Regions from separate parts of the Bradyrhizobium sp. ISRA442 genome, predicted to be linked through region 2. Evidence: predicted binding sites of a transcription regulator. Region 2 holds the regulator's gene; the other holds the start of a gene.
What was found. The regulator LexA, encoded in region 2, represses DNA repair genes until DNA is damaged. The targets are predictions, from matches to a motif close to TGTTCNNNNTGTGTTCNG.
Positions count from the first base shown of each region.

Region 1: the regulator LexA is predicted to act here: its motif matches at 1,455-1,472, upstream of MTR72_RS08855 (ribonuclease T2).

Region 1 is NZ_JALGCN010000003.1:548,810-553,016, reverse strand. It holds gene MTR72_RS08870 (DUF3617 domain-containing protein) at 1-426, opposite strand, end outside; gene MTR72_RS08865 (hypothetical protein) at 469-762, opposite strand; gene MTR72_RS08860 (hypothetical protein) at 945-1,412, shown strand; gene MTR72_RS08855 (ribonuclease T2) at 1,516-2,217, shown strand; gene MTR72_RS08850 (23S rRNA (adenine(2030)-N(6))-methyltransferase RlmJ) at 2,345-3,202, shown strand; gene MTR72_RS08845 (cold-shock protein) at 3,456-3,671, shown strand; gene MTR72_RS08840 (outer membrane protein) at 3,742-4,207, opposite strand, start outside.
Region 2 is NZ_JALGCN010000007.1:187,762-191,968, reverse strand. It holds gene MTR72_RS17425 (ComEC/Rec2 family competence protein) at 1-802, shown strand, start outside; gene MTR72_RS17420 (hypothetical protein) at 891-1,322, opposite strand; gene lexA (transcriptional repressor LexA) at 1,617-2,315, opposite strand; gene MTR72_RS17410 (molybdopterin molybdotransferase MoeA) at 2,491-3,702, opposite strand; gene MTR72_RS17405 (hypothetical protein) at 3,939-4,148, opposite strand.

The DNA.
Region 1 (4,207 bases), on a different contig from region 2:
GAGCCACTTGGCTTCGATCGTCATCGTGGAATCGCGCCCCGCCACGCCGGCCACACCACCTTGCGCGTGCGACGAAGTCTTCACCGTGTAGGCCGAATTGAAATCGCCTGATACCTCGGCATGCGCGGTCGTGGTCACGCCGGCGACGCTGCATTCGGAATCGCTGACATATCCGGTCGCCGTCTTCTTGATGTCCTGCTTGGAGCAGAGCTGCTTGGCCATCGGGGAGAGGTTGTTGCTCATCTCCTTGTCGACGGTCTCGTCGGTGCAGTGCTGCATGGTCATTTCCGGTATCGGCGAGCCGGCACTGACCATCTTCATCTCCCACAGGCCGGCCTTGCGCGTCGGCAGATCGTCCGCACAGGCGGCGCCTGCCGACAACACGAGGCAAACGGCCGAACCAAGCAAAGCAAGCTGCCGCGTCATGCGAGAGGCCCCCGAATCTGTCGTGGCGTGACGAGCAACGGCTCAGTAGAGCGTGCGGATCGGCCGGTCAGCGGTGCCATAGGGCACCCAGCGGCAGGCAAACGAGATGTAGCCGCCCTCATAAGCCTGCACGGCGAGGAATTTCACCACCTTGCCGTACTGCGCGCAGTGATTGACCGCGACCTGTCGCGCATCGGTCTGGGTCGCCATCGAATACGCGATGATGCCGCCGGTGTCGTTGCCCTTGAACGGCGGCACCGGCAGGATGTCGGCGCGTGCCGGCTGGCTCGCCAGCATTCCCAAGACAAGAAGGCCCGCGGCCGCAATGATTCGCATTCCCGTCACTCCATTTGGCTGGTCCCAGTTTACGGCGCCTGCGAGACGCTGAAAAGAACGGAAGGCCCGCCTGCCGCGCCGTGACCGTCAACTCGTCGGCAAGTGTTGCCGCGCTGCACTTGACCTCCTTCAGCCTTCGCGGCACCGTCCGACCTTCGCAGACCACGCCTTTTGGATTGCCCATGCGCGCCCTTTCGACCTCCCTGAAATCGCTCCGCCTTGCCGCGGGGCTCGGCCTCCTGTTCGGAGCGCTGTCGCTCGGCGAGGCCAAGGCCGCCAATCCACTGGAGCTGAACTTCTGGCTGAGCGGGCCGCGCTATGACGGCCGCGTCGCCGATTGCGACAAGGCCCTGCCGACGATCGCCACCCAGTTCTGGGAAAAAGAAAGCTCATTCTGGAATTCCCCGCTGAAGATCACCGGCTTTTCCAGCGTCCACGAGATCGCATTCCGGCCCTGGCAGTCCGACAACATTCCGCGCCGCTACTGCACCGGCGAGGCCATGCTGAACGATGGCAAGGTGCGCAGGGTGCATTTCTCGATCATCGAGGACGGCGGCTTCGCCGGTTTCGGGCAAGGTGTGGAATGGTGCGTGGTCGGGCTCGACCGCAACTGGGCTTACAACCCCGCCTGCCGCGGCGCCAAGCCCTGATTCGGATCGACGGCGCCCCGACGCGCGTGGCCTGACGAATTTTGTTCTTGAAATGTTCCTATCGCCTGCTAGGCTTCGCGCAGTCTAGTTGAGGGGCGTTGCCATGTTTCATTCCAGATTGCAGTCGTTTTCCCGCTTGATGATCTCGCTCACGTTTGCCGCCGTGCTGATGTCGCTCGCCGGCGCTGCGATGGCGCAGGACAAGCGGCAGAATGCACCCGGCGAATTCGATTTCTACGTCCTGTCGCTGTCATGGTCGCCATCCTTCTGCGAAGAGACCGCAGAGCGCGGCCGCGGCGGCGGACGCTCCCAGATGCAATGCGACGGGCGGCCCTATTCCTTCGTGGTGCATGGGCTCTGGCCGCAATATGAGAACGGCTTCCCGGAATACTGCCAACGGCCGGCGCCGCGGCTGAATCGCAGCATCGTCTCTTCGATGCTGGACCTGATGCCGGCGCCGGGCCTGATCTTCAACGAGTGGGACAAGCACGGCACCTGCTCTGGGCTCACCGACCGCAATTATTTCGAGACGATCCGGAAAGCACGCGCTGCAATCAAGATTCCGGCCGAATATCTCGACCTGTCGCAGACCAAGACCGTGGCGCCGGCCGAGGTCGAGGAAGCCTTCATCAAGGCCAATCCGGGCCTGAGCAATGCGGCCGTTTCGGTCACCTGTAACCGGACACGGCTGTCCGAGGTCCGCATCTGCCTCAGCAAGGATCTGCAATTCCGGGCCTGCGAGGAGATCGAACGCCGCGCCTGCCGCCGCGACCAGGTCACCATGCCGCCGATCCGGGGCGGTTAGGCCCCGCGTCCGTCATTGCGAGCGCAGCGAAGCAAATCCAGACTGCCACCGCGGATAGATTCTGGATTGCTTCGCTGCGCTCGCAATGACAAGGGGTTGGGACCGCGTAAGACAACGTAGCCCCGCCATGAACTACCGTCACGCCTTTCACGCCGGCAACTTTGCCGATGTCATCAAGCACATCGTGCTGGCGCGCATCCTGACCTATCTGCAGGAGAAGCCGGGCGCGTTCCGCGTCATCGACACCCATGCGGGGGCCGGCCTCTACGATCTCGAAAGCGACGAGGCACGCCGCAGCGGCGAATGGCTGACCGGCATTGCGCGGCTCATGCAGGCGCGGCTCTCGAACGAGACCGCAGTGCTGACCAAGCCCTATCTCGACATCGTCCGCGCCTTCAATCCGAAGGGCGAGCTCAAGGCCTATCCCGGCTCGCCGCTGATCGCGCGCGGCCTGCTACGTCCGCAGGACCGCCTCGTCGCCTGCGAGCTGGAGCCGAAGGCGCGCAAGGCGCTGATCGATGTGCTGCGGCGCGACGAACAGGCCCGCGTGGTCGATCTCGACGGCTGGGTGGCGCTACCTGCCTTTGTGCCGCCGAAAGAGCGGCGCGGCCTCGTGCTGATCGACCCGCCCTTCGAAGCAAAGGACGAGTTCGAGCGGCTGGGTGAGGCCTTCTCGAGCGCCTTCGCGAAATGGCCGACCGGTATCTATGTAATCTGGTATCCGGCCAAGAGCCGGCGCGCCACCGACACGCTGGCGCAAATTGTCGCGCGGGCCGCAGCCGCGGCAAAGCCGCCCGGAAAATGCCTGCGGCTCGAATTCAGCGTCGCTCCGCAGGTCGATGGTGCACTCACGACTACCGGCCTCCTGATCGTCAATCCTCCCTACATGCTGCAAGGCGAGCTCAGGACCATCTTACCGGAGCTGGAGAAGCCGCTCGGCCAAGGCGGCGCGGCGCGCTTCCGCCTCGAAGTGCCGAAGCCGTAAAGCCCCGGCATCTTTGGGAAAAAGATGCATGAATGGTAGTCAATCTGCAAAGAACCGTATTATGCTGTGTTCGTGACTGGCTTTGCGTTCCGCTTCCGCGAATGGTTGCGGCGGAGTGAAGGCCTAAGAAAGATCCGAACGGACAGAGATGTCCGTCCAAGGATGGCCAGCTCCCGGGCTTCGTGAAGCCCGGTCACGTCGTGACGTGAGTCTGCGTTGCGACGGAGGAGCATTGCGGGGGAGGAGTTTCCCGATGGCCATGACGGGAACGGTCAAGTTCTTCAACGGCGAGCGCGGCTACGGCTTCATCAAGCCGGACGACGGCGGTCGCGATGTTTTCGTTCATATCACTGCTGTGGAGCGAGCTGGTTTGAAGGACCTTGCCGAAGGACAGCGGATTACATTCGAAGTCGAACCGGACAAGAAGGGCAAGGGACCCAAGGCGGTCAACTTGGTGATCCTGTCCTAGCAAGCCTGACGAAAAAATTCCCGGCCGCAAGCGGCCGGGAGGGTTAATGTCCGGTCTTTTCTTGTTGCTATCAGAAGTGATAGTTCACGCCCGCGCGCACAACGCTGGCGCTATAGCCGTTTGACACGCCAGTAATTGCGAACTGACTCGTCGACAGATCGATGTAGAGATATTCGAGCTTTGCGCTCCAGTTCGGCGCAAGCCCGACTTCGGCGCCGACACCCGCAGTCCAGCCCGCGGTGGTGTGCGATTCGGTCAAGCCGAACGTCTGTCCCTTCAGCTCGCCGAAGGCGAGACCGGCGGTGCCGTAGAACAGCACGTTGCTGAAGGCGTAGCCGGCGCGGCCGCGCAACGTTCCGAACCAGGGATTGGAGAACTTCCACGGCGCGAAGGTGTCGTCGGCGCCGGTCGCCTGGATGTCGCCCTCGATGCCGAACACCCACGGACCGTTCTGGAAATTGTAGCCCGCCTGCACGCCGCCGACGAAGCCGGAGGGCTTGGTCGGATTGTTGCTCACCGAGCCCCATTCATAGCCG
Region 2 (4,207 bases):
CGGGCTGTTGGGATTGATCGCAGCGCCGTTCGGGCTCGACGGCGTGTTCTGGTGGCTGATGGGTGTCGGCATCGACTGGATGGTCGTGGTCGCGCAGTGGGTTGCGAATCTTCCGGGCGCGGTCGGCCGCATTGCCGCTTTCGGCATCGCCCCGCTGATCGCGGCGAGCATCGGCATCGTCCTGATGGGCCTGTTGCGCACGCCCTTGCGCTGGACCGGTGCGCTCGTGCTGGTCGCAGCGATTGTGTGGGCGGTGTCCGTGCGCCAGCCGGACGTCCTGATCGCAGGCGACGGGCGTAACATCGCAGTGCGCGGCAGCGACGGCCGCTTGCATCTCATCGCGGCGAACAAGGACGCGTTCCTCGCCAAGGAGTGGCTTGCGGCCGATGCCGATCCGCGCAGCGCCGGTGATGCATCGCTCGGTAGCGGCGTGTCATGCGACGAATCCGGATGCGTGACCCCGCTCGCCGACGGCCGCCTGATCGCGCTGGCGCTGCGCGTGGATGCGCTCTCGGATGATTGCAGCCGGGCTGCGCTGGTGGTGACAGCGAGACCCGCGCCGCCCGATTGTGCGGCGATGGTGGTCGACCGGGATCGTCTCATGAGCCAGGGCGGCTTGGCGCTCGCGCGCCGCGGCGACGGCTTTGCGGTGCAGGCGGTGAGGGCGAGGGGCGCAAATCGCCCCTGGTCGCCGGCAATCGCCGGCGATGGCTATTATGAACCAAACCTCGCGCCACGGCCGGCCGCACCGCGCTCCAGGGACGCAACGCCGTCGGAGGCCGACCTTCAGGTCGAGGACTGACGCATGATCCGGAAAAGTGTGTAGCGTTTTTCCCTTCGCGACAAACGCGGAATGCGTTTGCGCGGAGATCATGCTCAAATATTACGCGTCAGCCGATCGGCAGGCGCGTAACGGTCGGCTGCGGCCTGTCAGCGGCGACTTGCGGCTTGTGCTCACCGGCCGGCTGGGTCACCGGCAATTGCAGCACGGTTGCGCGCTGGCCTTCGACGAGCTGCGTCACCAGCACATATTTGCCGTCGGGGAATTCGATCGCGTCATGATGGCGATCGGGAATGTGCGGATCGACTTTGCCGAACTTGCCGACGCGGGAGTTGATGGTGCGCGTCCAGATCCAGCGATTGTCGTAGCGGACGTTGTCGGCGAAGGCGAGCTCCGTTCCCGGCAGCAGGCAGACCGCGACGGAGAGATCGGCTTCCGAAGCGAAGCCGCGCGTCGAGGTGCCGCGGAAGGTTGTCGTGACGATCGTCTCACCGACCTGGGCGGGACGGGTCGCGACGGCATGCAGGCTGTAGTCACACATCGCAAGTGCTCCTCATAAGAGATAGCGACCCGTGCCCCCGGAGGCCCAGGCCTCTATCAGGAAGGCTCCGATGATATGCGATGTTGAGGGCAAATCTGCGACTTGCGTGCAGACCTGCCGATCACATTATCTTTTCTGCGTTGAGCAAGAGCCTTTGGAACAAAGCAGGCTCGTGCGAATTTTCTTCTGTTGCGCTCGTCGAGATCAATCCTGAATTCACCGGCGCTGCACAACACGCGGCGGAGGTCGATTGCTCCACGCGACTTGCATCGGCTCACGCCTCGCCGAAGACGCTCAGTATTTCCGGTACAGCCCGATCAGCTTGCCCTGAATCTTTACGCGGTTCGGCGGCAGGATGCGCACCTCGTAGGCCGCATTGGCCGGCTCGAGCGCGATCGAGGCGCCGCGCCGGCGGAAGCGTTTCAGGGTCGCTTCCTCGTCGTCGATCAGGGCCACCACGATGTCGCCGGTGTCGGCGCTCTCGTTGCGCTGGATCAGCGCCATGTCGCCGTCGAGGATGCCGGCCTCCACCATCGAATCGCCGCGCACTTCGAGCGCGTAATGCTCGCCCGAGCCGAGCATGTCCGGCGGTACGCTGATGGTGTGGCTGCGGGTCTGCAAGGCCTCGATCGGCGTGCCCGCCGCGATGCGGCCCATCACGGGCACAGCGACCGGACGTTCACCCTCGTCCACGGGGGCGCTGGAGCCGCGTACCTTACCGAGATTGCCTTCGATGACGCTCGGCGTGAAGCCGCGCCGATTGCCGGCCGCGGCCTGAAGCTCGGGCAGCTTGATCACTTCGATGGCGCGGGCACGATTGGGCAGGCGGCGGATGAAGCCGCGCTCCTCGAGTGCGGTGATCAGGCGATGGATGCCCGACTTCGAGCGCAGATCGAGCGCGTCCTTCATCTCGTCGAAGGAGGGCGGCACGCCGCTTTCCTTCAGGCGTTCGCTGATGAACCGCAGAAGCTCGTATTGTTTGCGCGTTAACATCTCGACCAAATCCCCCGGTTGATGTCGTTCGATTCCGAGACGCTGAAGTTAGCGGCGCACCGCTAGATGCTCGAAACAAATCATGAACGGACACTATATGTTCGATATGTGTTCCGCAACTGCTTAATTTTGCGTGAACACGATAAACTTCGCGGAACACGCGCGGCCGGCTCGTTCAAGCGGGCAGCCGCAACACCTCGCAGGGCGCGCCTGCTTCGGCCTTCGGCGCGAACGGCGGCCGCACGAGAAGTGCCTGTGCCGCAGCGAGATTTGCAAGCAGAGAAGAGTCCTGATTGTTGACGGGAACCGCGACCAGCGTGCCGTCGTCGCGCTCTTCGAGGCGCACGCGAAGATAGTCCTCGCGCATGTCGTTGGCGGCGAGCTCGCCCCCGACTACGGCGCGCTCGCGGCGGTGGTGAACGGGCTGACGGCCCGCAAGCGCGCGAATCAACGGCACCATGAACAGGAAGGCGCAAACGTAAGACGAGACCGGATTGCCGGGCAGGCCGATCACGCGCATCGCGCCGAGATGGCCATGCATCATCGGCTTGCCCGGCCGCATCGCGATCTTCCAGAACGCCATCGCAATGCCCTCGGCCTTGAGCGCCTGCTGGACCAGATCGTGATCGCCGACCGACGCACCGCCGGTCGTGATCAGGACGTCGGCGCCGGTTTCGCGGGCGGAGCGGATACCGGCGGTGGTGGCCTCCAGGGTGTCGGCGGCGATCCCAAGGTCGATCGTGTCGGCGCCCTCCCGGCGCGCCAGCGCGTGGATCGCATAGCCGTTGGAATAGACGATCTGGCCGGGGCCGGGTGTTGTGCCCGGCATCACCAGCTCATCGCCGGTGGCGAGGATTGCGACCTTCGGGCGGCGGCGGACGGGAAGGTCAGGATGGTTCATACCGGCGGCGAGGGCCAGGCTTCGCTCGGTGAGGCGGGCGCCTGCCCGTAGCAGCACGTCGCCCTCGGAAAAGTCGACGCCGGCGCGCCGGATATGCCGTCCGGCGACGGCGGCCTCCTTGATCGTGATGCGCTTGCCGTCCGCGACCGTGTCCTCCTGGATCACGACGGCATCTGCGCCGTTGGGAATCACGCCGCCGGTGAAGATCCGGACCGCCTCGCCGGCACCCAGCGTTGGCGCGAACGGCCGGCCCGCCGCGACCTCGCCGATCACGCTGAGCTGCGCATCGACCTTGGCCGCATCGCTCGCGCGCACGGCATAGCCGTCCATCGCCGACATTGCCTGGGGGGGCTGCGTACGCCGGGCGGTGACGTCGCGTGCCAGTACGCGGTGAAAGGCGCCTTCCAGCGCGATCATCTCTTCGGATAGCGGCTCCACGCCGGCCAGCACCGCGGCAAGCGCGTCAGAAACCGGCATCAGGGCCACGGGCGAAATCTCCTGCTTGGCAAGTCGATTGGCAAATCGAACCGTCTCGGCGTCAAGGGTTCTAGCCGAGCGCGTGCGCCGAAGCAAAACCCGGCGTCCGGACGAACGATCGTGCCGGCTTCTACGCTTGTGAGATGATTGGATTCAGGTCCGGTGCGACATGATCTGGATGACGCTGCAGACTGGCACCCGCGCAGCGATCGCAAGAACGAAAGCAACAAGGGCCATGGTCAACATCAATCCGCTCCCGTCGGCTCGTTCCGACTAGCATCCTTGGCCACATCGGGCGCGTTGGGACTTTGATCCTTGTCGGGCAGGGGATCGGCCTGCGATTTCAGATCGGCGGCCTTGCTAATCAGCTTGGCTGAGAGATCCGAGTCCGACGTGGTTCTGGCGAATTCGAGCAGGAGAGAGGCTTGCTTGGTGAGGTAGGCTTTACCCAACACGACGATCAGTCCGATGTAGAAATCCCCGACGAACTCAAGAGTCCGGAATCAGGCATTCC